One region of the Metabacillus sediminilitoris genome, then DNA from elsewhere that is predicted to be linked to it. Evidence: riboswitches for the same ligand, from Rfam matches in the RefSeq annotation. Region 1 holds a riboswitch; each other region holds the start of a gene.
The links. A riboswitch is a leader RNA that binds a small molecule or an ion and turns the genes downstream of it on or off. The one in region 1 is predicted to bind S-adenosylmethionine.
Positions count from the first base shown of each region.

Region 2: it holds a riboswitch for S-adenosylmethionine, as region 1 does, so the genes downstream of both, GMB29_RS23135 (methionine ABC transporter ATP-binding protein) here and metK (methionine adenosyltransferase) in region 1, are expected to answer to the same signal.
Region 3: it holds a riboswitch for S-adenosylmethionine, as region 1 does, so the genes downstream of both, mtnK (S-methyl-5-thioribose kinase) here and metK (methionine adenosyltransferase) in region 1, are expected to answer to the same signal.
Region 4: it holds a riboswitch for S-adenosylmethionine, as region 1 does, so the genes downstream of both, GMB29_RS26395 (methionine ABC transporter ATP-binding protein) here and metK (methionine adenosyltransferase) in region 1, are expected to answer to the same signal.

Region 1 is NZ_CP046266.1:4,459,213-4,465,259, reverse strand. It holds gene GMB29_RS21470 (DUF2584 domain-containing protein) at 1-178, shown strand, start outside; gene pckA (phosphoenolpyruvate carboxykinase (ATP)) at 657-2,243, opposite strand; SAM riboswitch class I at 2,634-2,817, shown strand; gene metK (methionine adenosyltransferase) at 3,048-4,250, shown strand; gene GMB29_RS21455 (FixH family protein) at 4,420-5,214, shown strand; gene GMB29_RS21450 (methyl-accepting chemotaxis protein) at 5,669-6,047, shown strand, end outside.
Region 2 is NZ_CP046266.1:4,788,341-4,794,387, reverse strand. It holds gene GMB29_RS23160 (arsenate reductase family protein) at 239-601, shown strand; gene gcvH (glycine cleavage system protein GcvH) at 880-1,263, shown strand; gene GMB29_RS23150 (toprim domain-containing protein) at 1,855-2,202, shown strand; gene GMB29_RS23145 (thioredoxin family protein) at 2,226-2,531, shown strand; gene GMB29_RS23140 (SCP2 sterol-binding domain-containing protein) at 2,673-2,990, shown strand; SAM riboswitch class I at 3,138-3,245, shown strand; gene GMB29_RS23135 (methionine ABC transporter ATP-binding protein) at 3,475-4,500, shown strand; gene GMB29_RS23130 (methionine ABC transporter permease) at 4,493-5,161, shown strand; gene GMB29_RS23125 (MetQ/NlpA family ABC transporter substrate-binding protein) at 5,173-6,021, shown strand.
Region 3 is NZ_CP046266.1:3,152,131-3,158,177, reverse strand. It holds gene GMB29_RS14960 (PAS domain S-box protein) at 1-1,393, shown strand, start outside; gene mtnA (S-methyl-5-thioribose-1-phosphate isomerase) at 1,685-2,737, opposite strand; gene mtnK (S-methyl-5-thioribose kinase) at 2,775-3,968, opposite strand; SAM riboswitch class I at 4,216-4,366, opposite strand; gene GMB29_RS14945 (carbon-nitrogen family hydrolase) at 4,502-5,290, opposite strand; gene GMB29_RS14940 (pyridoxal phosphate-dependent aminotransferase) at 5,397-6,047, shown strand, end outside.
Region 4 is NZ_CP046266.1:5,504,858-5,510,904, reverse strand. It holds gene GMB29_RS26415 (SRPBCC domain-containing protein) at 234-1,025, shown strand; gene GMB29_RS26410 (hypothetical protein) at 1,058-1,201, shown strand; gene GMB29_RS26405 (MetQ/NlpA family ABC transporter substrate-binding protein) at 1,337-2,179, opposite strand; gene GMB29_RS26400 (methionine ABC transporter permease) at 2,204-2,875, opposite strand; gene GMB29_RS26395 (methionine ABC transporter ATP-binding protein) at 2,865-3,878, opposite strand; SAM riboswitch class I at 4,045-4,149, opposite strand; gene GMB29_RS26390 (DeoR/GlpR family DNA-binding transcription regulator) at 4,340-5,104, opposite strand; gene GMB29_RS26385 (ABC transporter ATP-binding protein) at 5,354-6,047, shown strand, end outside.

The DNA of each region.
Region 1 (6,047 bases):
AAATATTTTTCAAGTCACAAAAGAGGGCTATCGAATCTACCCAATTGACATTCCAATTGAGGTAAGAAAAACAAAAGCAGGAGAAATAGCTGGTGAAGCAATAGTTGAAAAACTGGAAATTGGTGAAAATAAAACAGTTGTAACGTATCGGTTAATTGCTCTTAATTCAACAAATTAAATGGAAAAACCAGGATTTGCTTTGTTATCCTGGTTTTTTATTTTTATTAAATTGATAATTAATGTACTTTTAGGTAAAGGCTGTTTTCGTAAACTTTGTTGCAATTTACCAAGAAGAGCTGTGTGGTTAATTGCAGCGAGAGGGTGCTCGCTTTTTAGCGGGGCGGGCGATGAGCCACCTTGGTGTAAACGCCTGCATGAGTCTCACCTGTCCCGCTGCTCTAAGCATGAGTCTCGCAATCTGCTCCAATTAACCTTATATAGTTCTCGTTTTAAAATAACAATCTTTACGAAAAGTGCCTAGGTAAATGACTAGTACTGAGCTGATATAAAAAAGAGTAAGACCGTTTGTTTCCAGCCTTACTCTTTTTAGATTTTTTAAAGGAAGTAAATCTCCAATTTCGGATTAAGGATTTACTAAGGTCAGGTCTTAAGGCTATGAAAAACATTGTTTCAGCTTCTAAGCTATATAGCTTACTTTATTTGCTTAATGGACCACCTAAATGCTCGATCTCAGGAGAAACATGTGCGAATTTTTTAAAGTTATTATTGAATTTTGTTGCTAGTTCACTCGCTTTTTGGAGATAATCTTCTTTTGAGCTCCATGTTAGGTGCGGCTGTAAAACATCATCAGGTACACCAGGAACATGAATAGGAATATTAAGGCCGAAAACCTCATCCTTCACTGTTTCAATATTATCAAGATCTCCTTCAATTGCAGCTTGAACCATTGCTCTCGTATATTTTAATTTCATTCGATTTCCGACTCCATATTCACCGCCGGTCCAACCAGTATTAACTAAAAATACTTGTACAGTATGTTCATCAATCTTTTGACCAAGCATATTTGCATAACGTGTTGCTGGCAGAGGTAAAAATGGTGAACCAAAGCATGTAGAGAAGGTAGCTTCTGGCGCTGTAATACCACGCTCAGTTCCTGCTAATTTACTCGTGTAGCCACTCAAAAAGTGATACATAGCTTGTTCTCTAGATAATTTACTGATTGGAGGCAGAACTCCAAATGCATCAGCTGTTAAAAAGACAATTGTTTGCGGATGCCCTGCTATGCTTGGTGTAATGACTTTATCAATTGCTTCTAAGGAATATGCTGCACGTGTGTTTTCAGTGTAAAATGAATCATCATAATCAGCTTCACGTGTTTCATCATCAATCACAACGTTTTCTAATACAGCACCATAACGAATTGCATTGAATATTTGCGGCTCTTTTTCTTTCGTTAAATTGATGCATTTTGCATAGCAACCGCCTTCAATATTGAAAACGCCTGAAGTAGACCAACCGTGTTCATCGTCTCCAATTAAACGTCTGTTAGGATCAGCAGACAGCGTTGTTTTTCCTGTTCCTGATAATCCAAAAAATAATGCAACGTCACCTTCAAAGCCGACATTTGCAGAGCAGTGCATAGGAAGAATATTATTCTCAGGTAATAAATAGTTCATGACTGAAAAGACAGATTTTTTCATTTCTCCAGCATACTCAGTACCACCAATTAAGATTGCTCTTTTTTCAAATGAAATAATAATAAAAGTTTCTGAGTTTGTTCCATCAATCTCAGGATCTGCTTTGAAATTCGGTGCACTGATAATCGTAAAAGGCTTTTCAGTAGATGGAGAATCATTATTTTCTTTAATAAAAAGTTGTTGAGCAAATAAATTATGCCAAGCAAACTCATTGATTACTTGGAGTGGCAATTGATAGCGTTTGTCTGCACCTGCAAAACCATTAAAAATATAAAATTCATCTCGTTCTTTTAAGTAAGAGATTACTTTGCTATAAAGTTTATCAAATGCTTCCTCTGAAATGGGTTTGTTAACAGTTCCCCAATCGATTTTATTTTTTACAGACTGTTCCTTTACTATAAATTTATCTTTAGGAGATCTACCAGTATACGCGCCAGTAGTTGCTCGAATTGCTCCTGTTGATGTTAAAATTCCTTCCTTGCGCTCAAGCACCTTTTCTACAAGTTGAGCAACTGATAAATTGTGATTTGCATTTTCACCTTTAACAAGCTGTGCAAGCTCATTTGACATCTCCACAATATTCATCCCCATTACCATCCTTTTCGTAAAATTAACGTATAACTATAGAAATATATTACAATATACAGACTTATTTTTGAATAGTATAACACATTAATTTTAATAAAACATACTAATTGTGAATTTTTAATGAAAAAGTTTAGACCTAATTGTAAATAAAACAAGCATGATAGACATTAGGAAATTGAGGAAGACTATGTATAGGAACCACAATGATTTAGTCCACAACAAATAATACTACATAATAAAAAAACGTTTATAATTTGCTTTTTAAAGGGGCATTACTAAGAAAGAGATTTTGTGATGAATGAATGTGATAAAAATATTATGTTTAGACTTGTCGGTTTTTGTTGACAGTAGTATTCTTGTGCGCTATGATATTTCCTTGAACGGATTCTCTTATCCCGAGCTGGTGGAGGGACAGGCCCTATGAAACCCAGCAACCTGTATCAAAGGAAAGTGGCGACCTACGTATTATTTAATAGATATAGCTTCTATTAAAAATAAGCGTAAGCAAAACAACATTTCCGATGCAAAGGTGCTAACCTGATGCAAGGCGAAAATCCTTGATCGATAAGAGCGAAAGGCGATGAACGATAACAAACCTTTCCTCATTTAGGGAAGGTTTTTTTGATAACAGAAAATAATGAGTACTTCTTCATTAGAGTTTTACCAGAACAAGCATGTGGTAAAGGTACATAAAACTTCTGTTCACAAAACATGCCAACGTGATTCTTTATAAGGTAAATACCCTTTAGGGAAGAGTTCCGGATCAAAAGAATGAACATGAATATGAGGAGGAAGCTTTTAATTATGACTAAAAAACGTCTTTTTACTTCTGAGTCTGTTACAGAAGGCCATCCAGATAAGATTTGTGACCAAATTTCAGATTCAATCCTTGATGCAATTATTGCAAAAGATCCAAATGCTCGTGTAGCGTGTGAAACTTCTGTTACGACAGGATTAGTGCTAGTAGCTGGAGAAATTACAACAAGTACGTATGTTGATATTCCAAAAATTGTTCGTGAAACAATTAAGGGAATCGGCTATACTCGTGCAAAATACGGTTTTGATGCGGAAACTTGCGCAGTATTAACTTCAATCGATGAGCAGTCTGCTGATATCGCAATGGGTGTTGACCAAGCACTTGAAGCTCGTGAAGGCCAGATGTCTGATGAGGAAATTGAAGCAATTGGTGCTGGTGACCAAGGTCTAATGTTTGGATTTGCATGTAATGAAACAAAGGAATTAATGCCACTTCCAATTTCATTAGCACACAAACTTTCTCGCCGCTTAACAGAAGTTCGTAAAGAAGACATTCTTCCATACTTACGTCCTGACGGTAAAACTCAAGTAACTGTAGAATATGATGAAAATAACAAACCAGTTCGTATTGATACGATTGTTATTTCTACACAGCACCACCCAGAAATTTCAACTGAGCAAATTCAACGCAACTTAAAAGAGCATGTTATTAACCCAGTTGTTCCTGCAGAATTAATTGATGAAAATACAAAGTATTTCATTAACCCAACTGGTCGTTTCGTTATCGGTGGACCTCAAGGTGATGCAGGTTTAACAGGACGTAAAATCATCGTTGATACATATGGTGGATATGCGCGTCACGGTGGTGGAGCATTCTCTGGTAAGGATGCAACAAAAGTTGACCGTTCAGCTGCATATGCTGCGCGCTATGTTGCGAAAAATATCGTAGCCTCTGGATTAGCTGATAAATGTGAAGTCCAATTAGCTTATGCGATTGGAGTAGCACAGCCAGTATCGATTTCTGTTGATACATTTGGTACAGGTAAAGTATCTGAAGACGTATTAGTAGACGTTGTACGTAACAACTTTGACTTACGTCCAGCAGGTATTATTAAAATGCTTGATCTACGCCGTCCAATTTACAAGCAAACAGCTGCATATGGACACTTCGGCCGTAACGATCTTGATCTTCCTTGGGAAAGAACAGATAAAGCTGAAGCGTTAAGTAAAGAAGCATTAAATAAATAAAAAATGAAAAGACCTGATGCGTGAAAGCATCAGGTCTTTTTGTAGTCTACAGGTAAACTCGTCATTGTTAAAATATGTATATTTATCGAAGAAACAAAAGAACTTGTTTTATCTAGCACTTGGAAATACTATACTAGGGATGTATTGGAATTAAGGGAGGCTATGTAGATTGAACTATAAAGTATTAAGCAGTTTTATTGTTGTTTTTTCGATTATCCTGAGTGGTTGTCAAGAATTAGATAGCCACAAGGATCATACAACAACAGAAACAGAAGAAGTAAAAGCACCACATGTGGACATTCTTGCGAAGGAGCATGTTAAGAAAGGTGAAGAAGTTCAAATAGGTGCACACGTATATTATGGAGAAGAACTAGTCGATGATGCAGAAGTGCAGTTTGAGATTCAAAAAGGAGATCATTCAGAAAAAATAGATGCCAAGCTGGTTGATAAAGGTACATATGAAATTAACTATTTATTTAAAGAAGATGGAACATATCAAGTTACAGCTCACACTAATGTAAAAGAGTATCATACCATGCCAACAATAGACATTCAGGTTGGGGAAGGACAGACAGCGGCAACAGCTGAAGAGAATGATGAAGAGCAACCTTCTCATAATAGTGACCACCATGACAGTGAACAAGAAGGGGAGCACTCCCATCATAGTGTAAACATAACTGTTGAAGAATTAACTACATTTCAATTGAATAAAGTGGAAAGATTAACTACGACAATTAAAGAAGGGGATCAACCCTTCTTAGATGCGACGGTACGATTTGAAATTTGGATGGAAGGAGAAGAGCAACACAATTATATTGATGCAGCTGAATCATCAACAAAAGGAACGTATACGTCTTCTTTTAAGTTTGAAAAAGCAGGTATGTATACGATTGTCGTTCATGTTGAAAAAGGAGAGGTTCATGACCATATTGAAACTTCAGTCGAAGTTCAGAAGGGGCCATGAGCCTTTTTCTGTATGATGAAAAAATTTTGTTCTGTGGAGATCATGCAAAACATATAGCTTCAGGTGCAAAGGAATGTGAAAGTACATGTACTTGTGATTTCTATAACGTAGGTAGTTCCTTCAAGGTCTTTTAATGCTCGCTAGAGAAGGAAGCACACATTGATCGCAAATTTACCTAAAATTGATCAAGATGCCTTACATATAGTAACCGTGTATTACAATTACCTGCATCTGAGAAAGTGCAGCTTACTAAGAAGTTGCAGAAATATTGTTGCCTTAATTGAATTTGAGTTATAGAGGATCTCTTTCTAAAAGCTAATGGGAGAGACACAAATTAAAAGCATTGAACGTTTCATTATGTTAGCTGCTTTATTATTTTATTTTTAAAATACCTATAAAATTGCCGCTGCACGTCGATATAATACATAGAATGTCAACATGTGGGGGTATTACATTGAAAGAACATAAAAGGGTTTCAATTAAGTTACTTTTTATTATGATCATATTAGTATTAGTTATGACTAGCTCAATTGGATTTTTTAGTTATTACTTTGTCAAAAATGCTTTAGAACAAAGCCAAGAATTGACCTTCTTAGTATGGAATTTGATTGGCGTGATAGCAGTTATTTCAATAATATGTATGGGTGCACTTTATTTGGCTATTTCAATAAAGTTGAAATTACTAAATGAAATGATGCACAATGCCTCTGAATTGGCGGCAGGATGTTTTAATAAAGCTACATTAAAAGAAAGTAAGGATGAATTTGGAATCTTAGCAGCATCAATAAACAAGATTAGTGAAAATATATATTCATTAGTTTCTGAGTTGAAGG
Region 2 (6,047 bases), 330 kb from region 1:
ACGGAAATCAATCCAGGTTATTCATGTAAATATAAGTGAAATGCAACAAAGTGCTTGAAAACAGCCTAATATAAAAATCCTGACAATCGTTGCATACGGTTGTCTTTTTTTATATGTGGAGCAGGATCTATTTATTATAAAAATTACGATGTAATATTATGTCTAATTAGTCTTGAATACGGATATGTGATAAGATAAAGTAAAGGTAAAATTGGTATGTTTAGGTGGTGAAAATAGTATGTCTGTCGCTTTCTATTGGTATCCCAAATGTGGCACATGTCGCAAAGCAAAAAAATGGCTTGAAGAACACAATATTAACTTTACTGAAATACATATCGTTGAGAATCCGCCGTCTGAAGAAGAGTTAACATCTTTCTATCAAAAAAGCGGATTAGAGTTGAAAAAGTTCTTTAATACAAGTGGTAATAAATATCGAGAACTGGGCCTTAAGGATAAATTAGCCTCTATGTCAGAGGCTGAGATGATTAAGTTGTTATCAACTGATGGGATGCTTATTAAGAGACCAATTACAGCCAGCGACGAGCGTGTGACAGTTGGATTCAATGAAAAGCAATTTGAACAAATATGGGGTAGTAATTGATCATTCTTGCATAGTTTTCTATAAACTGGTAAAACAATAATGACTATCTATTTTCAGCTTAAAGGAAAGGGAACACACCTAACTTATTTAATTTAATAAGTCATTTGTAAATAGACAAGTTTTATAAGAAAAACTTAGTTTGTTCCACCCGTTTTAGTTGGGCTTTAAGTTATGCTTAATTTTTCCTTCATTTTGGATGAAGGCGTTCATACGCCTTGTGCGTTTAGCTAATAACTATGTAAGGATAAAAAATGATATGGATGCTGGAGGTAATGAAAATGAACACACCAAAAGAACTTCGTTATTCTGAGGAACATGAGTGGGTAAAAGTTGAAGGAGAAAAGGTACGCATCGGTATTACAGATTTTGCACAATCTGAACTAGGTGATATCGTATTCGTTGAATTGCCAGAGGTTGGCGATGAAATTAAAGCGGACGAGCCATTCGGAAGTGTTGAATCTGTAAAAACGGTTTCTGAATTATATGCACCTATCAGTGGAAAAGTAGTTGAAATCAATGAAGATTTAGACGATAGCCCTGAATTTGTTAATGAATCACCATACGAAAAAGCTTGGATGATTGTCATTGAACCGGCAAATGTCGCTGACGTTGAAAACTTAATGACAGCAGAACAATATGTAGAAATGACAAATGAAGACTAATTAGCATGATGATTTGAATTGATGGACACCCTACTAATAAGGTAAAAAAGGGTGTCCATTTGTCTATAAATAAGGCTCTTTTCTTATAGATTGTTGTTTTAAAACGAAAACTATTTAATGTTGATTGGAGCGGAAATCAACCACATCGTACTACTTGGTAAATAGCAACAAGTTTACGAAAACAGCCTTTCGTAAAGAGTGTTGTTTTAGCAAGTAACAAATTCGAACAGCTGTTATTGTAGTGAAAGGTTCGAGACTCCTGCTGGAGAAGCGTGCCCCAGGAGACCCCGCAAGTGCAAAGCATAAGGAGGCTCGTGAGACAGCCCGCGGAAAGCGAGTACCTGCAACGGAAAATCAATCCAGGTTATTCATGTAACTATATTTGAAGTATCCGAAAACAGCCATAAATAAAGAAGTAATATTAACTTTATTAGCTGCTTTAATAAAATGTACCAAGAAGTGGTCGTTTCTTTTTATTATTTTTTCTAAAATACGTTAAATTTTAGAAAAAACATAAAATAAAAAGGAAACAACCTCGACAAATCGAATAATTTATAGAAAAGACTTTTACTATAAAAACAGGTGATGTTTATGTCGTTCGTTGAGGTTGAAAAAGTATTAATTGTTGAAGGCAAATCAGATAAACAAAAGGTACTAAATGTGTTGAATGAACAGATCGAGATTATCTGCACGAATGGGACGATAAGTGTAACAAGGCTTGACGAATTAATTGATGAATTATTTTCGAAGGATGTTTACATTTTAGTGGACTCAGACGATGCAGGTGATCGATTGCGTAAACAATTTAAAAGAGAATTTCCTGAGGCATCACATATTTATATTGATAGAGCTTATCGAGAAGTAGCAACAGCACCAGATCATCATGTTGCTTCTGTTTTATTAAGTGCAAATATTGATGTAGATGCGAAGTTTCTTTAGAAAGGTGTCCAATTTTCTTAGATATGATTGAATGGGAAGAGAAAAAAATTATTATAAAAAATGAAGGACTAATGGCTTTATATTTATACACTCCGATGTGTGGAACATGCCAGGTTGCAAGACGAATGTTAACAATCGTTGATGAATTATTTCCATCACTGGACATTCATTCAGTAAATTTAAATTACTTTCCAAAAGAAGCTCAAGAATTAGGTGTGGAAAGTGTACCTTGCTTACTTATTTTTGAAAATGGTCTTGAAAAAGAAAGGATTTACGCCTTTCAATCAGTAAGCTTTTTACACGAGCTTTTCACGCAGTATATACAATGAAATGACATATTTCTCAGGAAATAATAAAAGAAATACACATTAATGAATAAATAGGCAGAAACTGTCGACTTCTTTATAAAGGAATCCTTCGTCATGCAATGAAGTTATTACTATAACTTGATTGAGAACGGAGGATTTTCTATGTATGTAACAACATTTATATCCAATTTTAATAAAGCACGTTTTTTAACCCCACTCCTATTAAACCAAACATTAGTTGTGGAAATTCGCCCCTACCAAGAATCAAGTCATTTTATTGAATTTACATCAAATGGAGCGAAGAAGTTAGTGTCACCCCCAAAAAAAATTGATTTTACTTTAGAAGGTGATGAACAAGACATCAGTGAAGTGTTATTACATAATGTTAGCCTTAAGCAGTTAATTGCGTTTGGGAAAATCTCTATCAAAGGGACGTACCGCACTTTTTTAAGAGTTGAGGCAATCATTAAATTGTGTTGATCATTTTGGGTAATATTCGATCTTTTATGTCCTAACTAGATCGTTCTTCAATCAATTAAATTTATTGACAATATTGAAAATAGCATGTACAATCAGTCTCGTACTTATTTACTGACATAATATTTAAATTTTAATTATATAGTTTGTCTCTTATCAAGAGAGGTGGAGGGATGTGCCCTATGAAGCCCGGCAACCATCAACAAATGTTGAAATGGTGCCAATTCACGCAAAGCTGCAAGCTTTGGAAGATGGGAGAAAGGACTTTTTTCTTACGCCTTTCTGCTCACGTTGCGGAGAGGTTTTTTAATTTTCTACTATAAAATTTTTCCACAAGTCCTATCGGTGTAAAACTACCTGAGAAAGTATTTTGTATTTTCATCTTTTCGATCATAATTTGATGCGATATGATGATCATTAAAAAATCTTTTCTTTAAAATTTAAATGAAAATAATGAAAGATAAAAGAACTGAAAGTAGGTGACATCTTGATTACATTACAGAACGTTAAAAAAATTTATTCAACAAAAGCAGGTAATGTTACAGCTGTAAATAATATAAACCTTGAAATTAGCAAAGGTGAAATTTTTGGGATTATTGGCTATAGTGGCGCAGGAAAAAGTTCATTAATTCGTTTGTTAAATGGATTAGAAAAGCCAACAAGTGGTTCTATTCATGTTGCTGGTAGTCAAATAGATGCGATAGGCGGAGCGAAATTACGTAAAGCACGGTTAGAAATCAGTATGATTTTCCAACATTTTAATCTTTTATGGTCAAGAACGGTAAGAGAGAATATTTCATTTCCGCTAGAAATTGCTGGTGTTAAAAAAACTGAACGCTTGAAACGTGTTGATGAGTTAATCAAACTAGTTGGTCTAGAAGGTCGTGAGAATGCTTATCCTTCACAATTAAGTGGCGGTCAAAAGCAGCGTGTAGGGATAGCGAGAGCATTAGCTAATAATCCAAAGGTGTTACTATGTGATGAAGCAACATCTGCACTAGATCCGCAAACAACGGATTCTATTCTTGATTTACTTGTCGATATTAATAAAAGATTAGGGCTTACCATTGTGTTAATTACACATGAAATGCATGTTATTCGAAAAATTTGTCACCGTGTAGCCGTAATGGAAAACGGAGAAGTTGTTGAGCAAGGGGACGTATTAGACGTATTTAGAAATCCGAAACAACCAATAACAAAACGATTTGTGAAGCAGGTTACTGAGCCTGAGGAAACAAATGAGGTCGTAGCACACTTATTGGAACTTTATCCGAAAGGAAAAGTTATTCAATTATCATTTGTAGGCGAATCAACTGAAAAGCCTTTGATTACAAATTTAATAAGAGAATTTGCAATCGATATTAATATTTTGCAAGGAAAGATTTCTCAAACTCAAAACGGTTCTTATGGTAGTTTGTTTATTCATTTAGATGGTGAAGAGCAAGAACTGAATAGAGCGTTAGAATATATTTATAATCAGCATGTAGAGGTGGAGGTAATTGCAAATGCTTGAACAACTTCTACCTGAAGTGAAATGGGAAAAGGTATGGGAAGCCACATGGGAAACCATTTATATGACGAGTTTGTCTGTTGTGGCGACGTTTTTTTTAGGAATCATTTTGGGTTTACTGTTATTCTTAACTGCAAAGGGAAACATATGGGAGAACAAGTTCATCAATGGTCTTGTTGCAGTTATTGTTAATATATTCAGATCAATTCCTTTCATTATCTTAATCATTTTGTTATTGCCATTTACGAAAGTACTAGTTGGTACAATTCTTGGTGCTAATGCAGCATTACCAGCATTAATTATTGGTGCAGCACCTTTTTATGGTCGTATGGTTGAGATTGCTTTGAGAGAAATTGATAAAGGTGTTATTGAAGCGGCAAGATCAATGGGGGCAAAATCAGGTACAATTATTTGGAAAGTGTTACTACCTGAATCAATGCCAGCATTAGTTTCCGGGATTACGGTAACGGCGATCGCACTTATTGGATCAACAGCAATGGCCGGAGTAATTGGTGCGGGCGGATTAGGAAATCTAGCTTTCCTAGAAGGTTTTAACCGCGGGAATAACCAAGTAACATTAGTTGCAACAGTTATTATCCTAATTTTCGTGTTTATCATCCAAATTATTGGAGATATCATAACTAAGACGATTGACAAACGATAGGAGGAGAAGGAATGAAAAAATCTTTATTAGCTATTATACTTGCTATTTTCACAGTTGCTCTTGCGGCTTGTGGAGGTGCTGCCGATGAGGGAGCAGAAGGTGGTTCTGAAGGTGATACAAAAACATTAAAAGTTGGTGCTTCACCAGTACCACATGTTGAGATTTTAGAAGAAGCAAAGCCTTTGTTGGAAGAAAAAGGTATTGACTTAGAGATTGTTGAATTTACAGATTATGTTTTACCGAACAAAACGTTAGCTGAAGAAGAGTTAGATGCAAACTATTTTCAACATGAGCCATATTTAAATTCTCAAATCGCAGATAATGGATATAAGTTTGTAAATGCTGGCGGCGTACACATTGAGCCAATTGGTGTTTATTCTAAACGACACAAGTCTTTAGAAGATCTTCCAGAGGGTGCAAAAATCATCATGAGTAACTCAGTTGCGGATCATGGTCGTATGCTTTCAATGCTTGAAGAAAAAGGATTAATCACATTAAAAGAAGGCGTTGAAAAAACAGCTGCAACAATTGAAGATATTGCTGAGAATCCAAAAAAATTAGTATTTGAAGCTGATATCGAAGCGCCAATGCTAACAAAAGCATATGAAAACGATGAAGCAGATGCAGTTTTAATTAATGGTAACTACGCTTTAGAAGCTGATTTAAATCCATCTGAAGATGCTATTGCACTTGAATCACCAGAAAATAATCCTTATGTAAACTTAATCGTTGTACGTGAAGGTGACGAAGATAGAGAAGAAATCAAAACGTTAATTGAGGTTTTACAATCTAAAGAGATCCAAGAGTTTATTAAAACAAACTACAAAGGATCTGTTATTTCTGCAGCACAAGGTGAATAAAAATGTGAAAGCTGACAATGAAAATT
Region 3 (6,047 bases), 1.3 Mb from region 1:
AATGGAATTGAAGCTATACAAAAGTGAAGAACGGTTTAGGGAAGTATTTGAAAATGCAATCGATGCCATTATGATTTGGAAAAACAATGGACAAATTATCAAGGCGAATCATGCTGCAAGCAGAACATTTGAATTATCTGAAGAAGAACTTATGACAAGAAATGTCTTAGATTTTATTGATCAAACATCTCCTAGCTTTGCCAAGGTAAAAAGGGAGTACATGGAAACAGGTGCGATTCGAGAAGAGTTACTTTTTCATATGCCAAATGGACAAAACAAAGAGCTTGAATTTACTTCTAAAATGAATATATTGGAAAAACATCATTTAACGATCTTCCGAAATGTAAGCGAACGAAAACATATGGTAAAGGTCCTTCAGGAAAGTGAACAAAAATTTCGTAAAATATTTGATGGGGCAATGGATGGCATCGTTTTATTTAATAATTCGTATGAAATGATTGATGCAAACCCATCAGCAAGAAAGATTTTAAATTTATTATCCGATGATCTGAAATCCTTTAAACTTTTTGAACTATTATTTTCTGGTATGAGGCAGGATGAAATTGATCCAAATGATTGGGAAGAGAAATTACAAGAAATCTCGTATACATTTGAAAATGGCGAAGAAAAAACTTTAGAATTTACCTTGAAAAATAATATTAATGAGAATATGAATCTAGCAGTACTTCGGGATGTCACAGAAAAAAGAGAGTTAGAGGAGCAGCTTAGAAAATCTGATACATTAAATGTTGTTGGTGAACTTGCAGCAGGAATCGCTCATGAAATACGAAACCCAATGACTGCATTAAAAGGCTTTATTCAACTATTAGAGGGTAGTATAAAGGATGACTATTCCTTGTATTTTAATGTCATAACATCAGAATTAAATAGAATAGAATCCATTATTACTGAATTTTTAATATTAGCTAGACCTCAAGCAATTCAATATTTAAAGAAAGATATTGGCACGATTATGAAGGAAACCATCGATCTACTAAACGGGCAAGCAATACTAGTAAATGTACAAATGGAACTATATTTAGAACAAGAATTACCATTAATCTATTGTGAGCCAAATCAATTAAAGCAAGTGTTTATTAATATTTTAAAAAATGCGATTGAGGTCATGCCAAAAGGCGGACAAATTGATGTTAAGATTAAGAGGAAAGATGAAAAACATCTCATTGTTTCCATTATTGATAGAGGCCTGGGTATTCCTGAAGATAAGATTAAAAGGTTAGGTCAGCCATTTTATACGACAAAGGAACGTGGCACAGGTCTTGGCTTGATGGTTAGTTACAAAATAATTGAAGAGCATAAAGGAATCGTAGAGGTTGAAAGTGAAGTCGGCAGTGGCACTGCCTTCCATATTACACTCCCGATTAATCACTAAGTGGTTGAAAAAAGATGAATACTTGTCACATTTTTGTCTGCAAAACATACTATTTGAGTAAGGGAAAAATGTTGCGCATGGTAAAGAAAGGGGCAAAGTATATGTTGTTTAAAAATCGTCCTACAAAGATTTACTTATATGCTTCTATATGTTCTAAACTTCATATTCTTACGGAAGCTGAAAAAAACAGTTTAATGAAAAAGACGAAATCCTTTTAGTGTAATCATGTCAGATCTGTAGAAAAAAACCTTAGTCAAGAGTAGACTAAGGTTTTTTCTTTGGAATAAAGGATTAAGCAGAGAATAATTTAGAAATTTCTTTTTGATAGTCATTAGATAAAATTCCTTTTTCAGTAATAATCCCAGAGATTAAGTGATTAGGGGTCACATCGAATGCAGGATTGAATACTTTAACACCTTCTGGAGCAACACGAATACCGTTTAATTCTGTCACTTCTTCTGGATTACGTTCCTCGATCGGAATTAGGTCACCATTTTCAATCATAGGATCAAATGTAGATAATGGTGCTGCAACGTAAAAAGGAATGTTAAATGCTTTTGCTAAAAGAGCTAAATTAAATGTCCCAATTTTATTAGCAGTATCACCATTAGCTGCAATTCGATCAGCACCAACTATAATGGCGGAAATGTTTTTTGATTTAATCGTATGTGCTGCCATATTGTCAGTAATTAGAGTCACATCAATCCCTGCTTGCATGAGCTCCCATGTTGTTAAACGTGCTCCTTGTAGAACTGGACGGGTTTCACATGCATATACACTTAAGTTAACGTTTTTTTCCTTTGCTAGGTAAAATGGAGCTAATGCTGTTCCGTATTTAGCTGTAGCAATAGACCCTGCATTACAAATGGTCATCACGCGATCGCCTTTCTGAAACACAGATAGAGCATGTTCACCAATTAAACGACATACCTCTTCATCCTCAATTTGAATTTGGATTGCTTCATGGACGATTGTTGTCTTCGCTTCATTAATGGATTGAACGTTAGAAATACTATTTACAAGTCGATCTAATGCCCATACTAGATTAACTGCAGTTGGTCGAGAGCTTGCTAAATAATCTCTGTTTTTCTTGATGTTTCGTTGAAAGTCAACAATGGTTTCAGATATATCCTGTAATGCTGATAATGCGAGGCCAAATGCCGCTGTGATACCGATTGCAGGGGCACCTCTTACCTTCAAGGATTGAATTGCTTCCCAAACGTCTTTTATCGTAGTTAATTCAAGGTATTCCGTTACGTGCGGAATTTTTTGCTGATTTAATAGTGAGATAGATTCCTCATTCCAGATAACAGAACGGGGAATCGCTAAATTTGTCGATGCCATGAAGATTAAACTCCTTTTTACTAATATTAAATGATAATTAATTGCTTACCGTTTGCTTTACATATTCCTTGAATTGACAAGGATTTTTGATCGCTTTTTGATTTTTAATAAGCTCGCTGCCTACTGATAAAGCAAGCTGCTTAGTAGAGATTTTTTTGTCAAATGGTTGTAATGTATCAAGATCTGCGACATGTGCAAGACCAATTGTGCGACGGATGATTTCACATCCGGCAAAGCCGACTGCTTCTTCGAAAATTTCTGACAATACATCCTCTAAATAGCCTTCTGTTTTAGCAAATATTTCTGCAGCATCATTTTTCCATGCTTTTGAAAATTCTTTAACAAATACATTCCATGTTGTTTCAATATGAGTAAATAAGACTTCTTGATTTTCAGCATTACGAGAAAAGGCATTTAAAAGGAAGTTTCCAAATACCTGACCAACATCGAAGCCGATTGGACCAAAATAAGCAAATTCTGGATCAATGACTTTTGTTTCGTTTTCATCTGCAAAAATACTTCCTGTATGTAAATCACCATGAAGTAGTGCTTCTGCTTTGGTTAGGAATTTTTGTTTTAGCTTTGCAACAGCTAATTTTAACTCTTGATCCTGCCAAATGCGTTCAACATCTTGACCAAGTTCTTGTTCAAAGTTATTTGTATCGTGGTTAAAGAACGGATCTGTGAAAACAAGATCTTCCGTAATTTTACATAGATCTGGGTTAATAAACTGCTTCACTAATGATTTTTTAAAATGTTGATTTACGGCATAATCTGATGTGTAAAATAATGTTTTTGCTAGAAATTCTCCAATATGTGTTGAGAGCAAAGGCAATTCTTTTCCTTCAATTAGAGCAGCACGGGCGATTTGGAGATGTGATAAGTCTTCCATAATGGTTATGGCTAGCTGTTCATCTGTATAATAAACCTTTGGTACAAATTGTGGCACAAATTCACTTTGTTTTAATAAGGCATGTGCTTCAATACGTGCTCTGTCTAATGTTAATGGCCAGCTTTCCCCTACGACTTTTGCATATGGAAGTGCTTGTTTAATGATTATTCCGTTTCCATTATCAGTATCTGTAATCTTAAAGACAAGATTTAAATTTCCATCACCAATTTCTTTACATGTTAAGTTGCTATTTTCTGTAAAAAGCTGCAGGCGTTTTGCTAAAGCGATAGCTTCGCTTTCAGTTAATGGTTTGTAAATAGATGATTTGACAGTACTCATAGTAATAACCTCCAAAAAATAATGTCCTCATGTAAGAAGATAATAGTATTTTTGATTTAGATCAGATGTGACATGAAAGCATCAGCAGTTAAGCTCGTGACATGACGGTCCAGTGCAATTAATGCGAGAAATCGTCATATATAGTAGGCAGATCAAAGAACTAATGCTTTATTTCTTTGGAGGCTTTTCTTTGGAAATAAGAAAAGCCTCTTTCGGATGAAAGAGGCTTGAAGACTTAGCTTCGCACCTCTTATCTGTCAGAAAGGAATGTCTTTCTGATGGAATTAGCACCGTGCCAATTGGAAGTCTTCGTGAATAAACACTTAGTTTCCAATGTTGATATGGTCGGTTGCTGCGGCGTCATTGGGCCAAGTCCCTCTGCCAACTCTTGATAAGAGATTATATCGTTCTGAAATGAAAGTAATGCTTTGTATATTCCGTAATTTCAGAACATTTTAGATTTTAAGAATAATAGAACCTTGATTAGCATGTTATCAATGATTATTTAGTGTTGTCAATAAAAAATTTAGAAATCAATCATAAAATTCTGGCAATCGGTCTGCGAATACTGGAATTTGATTTCGTACTTTTTTCACTGTTTTAACATCAATTTCGGCAGTTATGGATCCAGCTGTTTCATCAGCCTCAGCGATTACCGTTCCCCAAGGATCGATGATCATCGAATGTCCGGCAAATTCATTATTAGGGTCTAAACCTGCACGATTACAAGCAACAACATAACATTGATTTTCAATGGCACGGCTAATTAGTAGTGTCCTCCAATGATGTAGTCTTGGCAAAGGCCATTCAGCCACAACAAATAGAATTTCTGCTCCTTGTGTCATATGTGCGCGAATCCATTCAGGAAATCGAATGTCATAGCAAATGACACCAGCACTGTTCACACCATCAATTTTAAATAATCCTTTTTTATTTCCAGCCGCTAAATAATGGTGTTCATCCATCAATTTGAATAGGTGAAGTTTGCTATATTCATGAACAACCTCACCTTGATTATTGATGATGTACATTGTGTTCGTTACGCTTTCGTACGTTTTTTTAGCAACAGAGCCGCCAACAATGCTTACTTTATATTTTTTTGCTAGTTTACTTAGAAATTGTTTTGTTGTTTTTCCTTCATCATCAGCAATTTCATCAAGTCTCGTCAGGTCATAGCCTGTTGTCCAAAGCTCTGGGAGGACAATAATCGTTGGATTTTGACTTTCAACAGCAGAAGCAATTTTTTCTTCTACTTGCAAATAGTTACTGGCTGGATCGCCAAATTTAATATCGAGCTGTATACATGTAATGATAGGTTTCAATCAATTCACACCCTCATTTATAAAATTTTTACTTTACAAGTTGGTTCTAACAATATATGATTTGTGACTAGAATTTCAAGAATTTTTTGAGAAGGTGTTGTAAAAAATGAAAACATTTGAGCAATCACATTTACTAAATACATTACCTAAACAGTTTTTTGCAAATTTAGTAGCAAAAGTTAATAAAATTGTTGAACAAGGTTATGATGTCATCAACTTAGGTCAAGGTAACCCTGATCAGCCTACACCAAAACATATTATCGAGGCTATGCAGAAAGCAGTTGAAAACCCAGAATATCATAAATATTCCCCATTTCGGGGACAACAGTTTTTGAAGGAAGCGATCGCAACGTTTTATGAAAGGGAATATAGTGTGAAAATCGATCCTGCTAAAGAAGTTGCCATTCTATTTGGAGGAAAGGCTGGACTTGTAGAGGTACCACAATGCTTGTTAAATCCAGGCGATGTTATCCTTGTTCCAGATCCCGGTTACCCTGATTATTGGTCAGGTGTTGAGCTGGCACGTGCAAAAATGGAAATGATGCCACTTGAACGTGAAAATCAATTTTTGCCTGATTATAATCGCTTACCGGAGGATGTCGTCGCAAAAGCAAAAGCTATGTTTTTAAACTATCCAAATAATCCAACAGGTGCAACAGCAACATCAGAATTCTTCCAGGAAACTGTGGAGTTCGCTACTCAAAATGACATTTGTGTCGTTCATGATTTTGCCTATGGTGCGATTGGCTTTGATGGA
Region 4 (6,047 bases), 1.0 Mb from region 1:
ATTTAAGTAGAGGGGTCCATAAAGTAAGAGGATTTCTCTACTTTTTCATTTAAAGAAACGGGCAAAAATAAAATGCGATGATTCAGTATATCTACATTTAGTACTGGAAAAATTATGATAGATCTCATGTCTTGACCTTCGTTTATCAACATGTTACTATAAGGTCACACGTAACATGTGACTAAAAAGTAACATGTTATAATTACAGATATCTTTACGAAAGGATCGTTGGTATGGAAGACGAACTTTCTACATTATTTAAAGCATTAGGACACCCAATTCGCAGAAGGATTTTAGATATTCTTAAACAGTCAGCAAAGACGACAGGTGAACTAAATGAATATTTTCCTGAAGTGACAAGATATGCCATTATGAAGCATTTGACGATCTTGGAGGAAGGGAATTTAGTAGTGGTTAGACGTGAAGGAAAGTATAGGCGAAACTTTCTTAACGCGGTTCCACTCCAAGAAATGCATAACCGCTGGGTAGGAAAATACATGCAATCAACTGCCAACACACTGCTTAACTTGCAAGCAGTAGTTGAAAAAAAAGGAGATTTAATGATGACAACAACAGACCAAGAACAAAGCCGTGCTTTCCGTATTGAACAAGAAGTTTTAATCGCTGCTCCGCGCGAACAAGTATTTAAAGCATTAACCGAACAAGCTGGTGATTGGTGGGAATTTCGTTTAGCACCAAAAGGGGTATCCTCACACTTTTCGTTTGAACCCGTTCCAGGCGGACAATTTATTGAAAAATGGGGGGAACATGAAGGAGCGGTGTGGGGCAATGTTTACTATGTGAACGCCCCAGAAGAAATCCGCCTTCATGGACATTTAGGAATGCAGGGAGCAGTTAACAGCTCGTATGTGTATCGTCTTCTGGAGAAGGAAGGGGCAACGTTGCTTCAGCTTTCCCATACAGCATCAGGCGTTATTGAAGAGAACTGGGAACAAGAGCATTCTGAAGGATGGAAGCATCTACTCGGAACATTGCTTAAAAACTACGTAGAACAAGCGAAGTAATAAAAACAGATAACCTAAAGTGAGAGATTAAAATGAAAGAATTAACATGCAATTGCGGTTTTACTGTACAAAATGAAGATCCATCTGTTGTGGAAGCGAAAATGTGGCATCATACTATTAAAGATCACATCGACATGCTGAAGTCCATGACAGATTGCAATTCATTAGCTGGCTAAAGGAAACACATAAGAAAATTGCTTTCCAATCTTAATCTAGTTAGTAAATCAAGAAAGAAGCTGTCCTAATAGGACAGCTTCTGCTATTTTATGCGCAATAAAAAATCTGAGGATACCGAAAATTTCTAAAGGTTTTTAACGGTTTTCCATCCATTCAGGTTTACCGAATCCTTTAAATTCCTCATCGATAATTTTTTCAAACTCTTCTGACTCCACGATTGCTTTTATGTCTTTTGCAAATTGAGCATCTTTATTGTCTGTTTTTACAGCAACAACATTACGGTAATGATCAGCCATATTTTCAAGAGCGATTGCGTCAAGTAAATCCATGTTAGCAGCAATTGCGAAGTTACCAGGAACAGCTGCTAAATCAACACTGTCAACAGAACGAGGGAGCTGTCCAGCTTCGAGCGGCTTAAATTTCAAGTTTTTCTTGTTTTCAATGATATCTTTTTCAGATACTGTTGCAGGGTCTGCATTTTCATCAATTTTAATGAATCCTTCATCTTGCAATGTATTGAAAGCTCTTGCTCCATTTGTTGGATCATTCGGTAGTGAAACAGTTGCTCCATCTTTTACTTCATCAAGAGATTTATATGTGTTTGAGAAGATCCCCATTGGTGCTGTTGGAACAATAATTAAAGGTGTTAAATCCATCTTGTTTGATGTTGAGAAGTTTTCTAGATATGTCGAGTTTTGAAATAGATTTGCTTGAATATCGCCATTGTTCAACGATTTATTAGGCTGAATATAATCACTAAATTCGACTAACCCTACTTTATATCCTTTTTCTTCCAACCCAGGAATAATGGCTTTTGAAACCATATCACTGTAAGGACCAGCAGTAGCTCCGATTTTAATTTCTTTTGACTCTGTGCTCTCTTTGCTATCACTACTTTGTTTACTTTCGGTATTCCCGCATGCTGCAAGAGCTGTTAAGGCGAATAATAGAATAAATGAACTAACCCATTTCTTCATGTGAGTATTCCTTCTTTCTGATGTTTATTTTTTATTAACAGCTTTGGCGATTTTATCACCAATTAGCTGAATTAACTGAACTAATATAATTAAAATAACGACTGTTGCGATCATAATGGTATTATCATAGCGGTAATAACCAAAACGAATGGCCAAATCACCAATTCCGCCGCCGCCGACAACACCAGCCATTGCTGAAAATCCTACTAAACTAATAAGTGTTAATGTAATAGCAGAAATAATTCCAGATCTTGCTTCAAGTAAAAGAACATCTTTAATGATCATCCATGGTGTAGCACCTGCTGCGATTGCTGCTTCAACAACACCTTTATCAATTTCTCGTAATGCCGTTTCGACAATGCGGGCGAAAAATGGGATGGCTGCGACAGAAAGTGAGACACTTGCTGCTGTTGGTCCAATCGTTGTTTTGACGAGGAAATTAGTTAATGGTATTAATGCAACAAGTAAAATAATAAACGGAATTGATCGCACCATATTAACTAAGAAACCGATGATGGAATTGATCCAAGTATTTTGCAGGAATAGGCCCTTGTCTGTGACATATAAAAGGACACCAATCGGTAACCCAATAACAGTTGAGATGACTAAGGAAATTGCAATCATATAAATAGTTTGCAGAAATGCTAGATTTATATCTGGAATCAGTTCAATAAGATGATTCATATCAAATCCCATAACGTAACACCTCCACTAGGGCTGAACGATTTTCAATAAATTGTATGGCTTTGCTGATTTCTTCACTTGTTCCTTTTAATTCCATAAGAAAAATACCAAGCGGCGCCTCCTGTATATAGTCAATTGAACCGTGCAGGAAGTTGCCTTTTACGTTATATAGCTGGAGAGTATCGGAGATGATGCCTTCTCCAGCAATCTCTCCTTTGAATGTTACTTTAATAATTGTTCCTTCGCACTTTTTAAAAATCGCAGCAGGCAAATCATATGAAACAACACTTTCGATAAACTCCTTCGTGAGTTCTTCCTGTGGATTTGCGAAGATATCATATACTGGACCTTCTTCAATCACTCTACCATCTTGCATGATAGCCATGCGATTGCAAATTTCCTTTACAACATCCATTTCATGAGTTATCAAAACGATCGTAATGTTTAATTCTTTGTTAATTTTTTTTAATAGATTTAAAATTGATTTTGTTGTGGTCGGGTCTAAGGCTGAAGTGGCTTCATCACATAAAAGGACACTAGGATTATTGGCAAGTGCACGTGCAATGCCGACGCGCTGTTTTTGCCCTCCACTCAATTGTGAAGGAAATACATCACGTTTATCAGCAAGACCAACCATATCAAGTAAGGCTTCAACACGGTCATTCATGTCTTTGGAAGGTATTTTCGCTGCTTTTAAGGCAAATTCAATGTTCTCAAACACAGTTTTTTGGCTAATTAAATAAAAGTGTTGGAAAATCATGCCGATTTTTAACCGTGCTATCCGTAAATTTTTACTTTTTAATGAGGTGAGATCTGTGCCATTTACGGTGACATTTCCGGAAGTAGGCCGTTCCAAAAGATTGATACAGCGAAGCAGGGAGCTTTTTCCTGCACCGGAATAGCCGACGATTCCAAAAATATCGCCCTTTTGAATTGTCAGTGACACGTTATCCACACCAGTTACCTGACCATTTTTAGTTTTATATACTTTCGAAAGATTGCGAATTTTAATCATGTAATGACCTCCTTTTATGTTTTTCTACATCCAAATTTCACCTAAGGTTAGCAAATCTAGTCTATTTGGAAGGTATGCTTAAATAAAGCGAATTCTGTCCCCGTTCCTAGACACAAAAAAAATACTCCTTCATCTGAAAGGAGCATCGAAACAGAAACTGTATCTTGGCTTATCTTTCAGAATGAAACCATTCTGCAGGAATTGGCACCTTCCCAAATAGGGGGTTGCCGGACGTCATCGGGCCTAGTCCCTCAGTCTCTCTGGATAAGATTAAATTTGTAAATTAATAGTATCTAATATACTAATATAGTTAAGTTCTGTCAATCTATAAAATGATTTTATATCTATTGGACAATAACACCCAATTGGTTAATATCTAGAAAATAAAGGAAATGAAATGTTACCATCATGAACATGTCTCTAGTGTAGACTATTCTGATATAGGGTTTTTATAAAAATGTTTAATTTTGTGAAATAATAAGATTTGTACTAGTTTTTTTGAATTGATTAACAAAATGAGTAGGTAAGTTATGGTCTGTAATCATGTAATCAATCTTATCAAGGGAAGCAATGCCGATTGTAACATCTTTCCCAAATTTAGTACTATCTGCGGCTACGAAAATTTCTTTTGATAACTCGATCATTTTTTTTCTTGTAATGGCTTCCTCTAAATTATAATCAGAAATTCCCTTTTCAATCGTAATACCACTTGCGCAAATAAAGGCTTTTAATATATTCAATTCACTAAAATTAAATAAGTATTCGTAAGTAACGACAGACTTTTCGTTTTTTCTTACTTTCCCGCCAATGATGACTAGTTCCACATCACTATTTAGGAGTTCGTTTACAACAGGAATTGAATTTGTCACGACTGTTAAATTCTTTTTATTTTTAATATATTTGGCAATTTGATAGGTTGTTGACCCGCTATCAATATAAATACAATCGCCATCATTGATAAATTCACTGCATTTTTGTGCGATCATTTCTTTTTCCTTTAAGTGACTAATCATGCGTTCATCTATAGAGGATTCTCCGAATGTTGATTCTACTAGTTTAACCCCGCCATAGATTTTCTCGATTTTCCCTTGTTCTGTAAGAAGGTTTAAATCTCTGCGAAGCGTATCGACAGAAACCTCTAGTTCCTCTGTTAACTCTGTTATCTTAATGACTTTTTTAATCATTAGCAGCTCAAGGATCTTCTTTTGTCTTTCAAGTGGAAACATATAATCACCCATTCAAAGTTATCGTTTTTTGCCTTCATTAATTAATTTAAGTGTACTGATAACTCATAATATATTCAAGATTTTTAAAGTAGTTACAGGTAACATGTTGATAAATTTGAGTTAATATAGTCAAAATTTATGTATAAGTTATTGATAATATATGCAAAATTTACACTTCATTTACATAAATCTTTATTTTTATTTACATTTCCCTTTTATACTAAGGGTGTGTTCAAGGAGGTGAGCCGTTTGCTGAAATTACAGAATATAAGCAAACAATTCGATAGCAAAGTTGTTTTAAATGATATCAGTTTAGAAATTAACACGGGAGAAATCGTTTCACTCCTTGGTCAAAGTGGGAGTGGAAAAACAACCCTATTAAATATAATCTTGGGATTAACAACGATGAATACTGGAAAAATCATTTTTAATGATATCGATATGAGTCAAGTAGAAATGAAGAATAGAGGATTTAATATTGTTTTTCAGGATTATGCGCTTTTTCCAAATTTAAATGCCTACCAAAATATTGTTTATGGTTTAAAAAATAAGAAGGGTTTAGTTACAGAGGAAGAGCTTAATGAGTATATTGAATTTTTGGAGTTAAAACCTCATTTAACAAAGAAAATAGGAGAATTATCCGGCGGCCAGAAACAAAGGGTTGCACTTGCAAGAACATTGGTCATGAAACCGAAAATATTATTATTGGACGAGCCCTTAAGTGCATTGGACGGCGTTATTAAGGAATCGATTAAAGAGCGGATTAAACTAATTGCCAGAGAATATAAGCTTACAACCATTATTGTCACACATGATCCTGAAGAAGCATTAACGTTGTCAGATAAAATATTAATCATTAATCAAGGAGAAATTTCGCAATTTGGAACACCTCAAGAAATTATTAATAAACCAAGTAATGACTTTGTGAAAGAATTTATTCTTA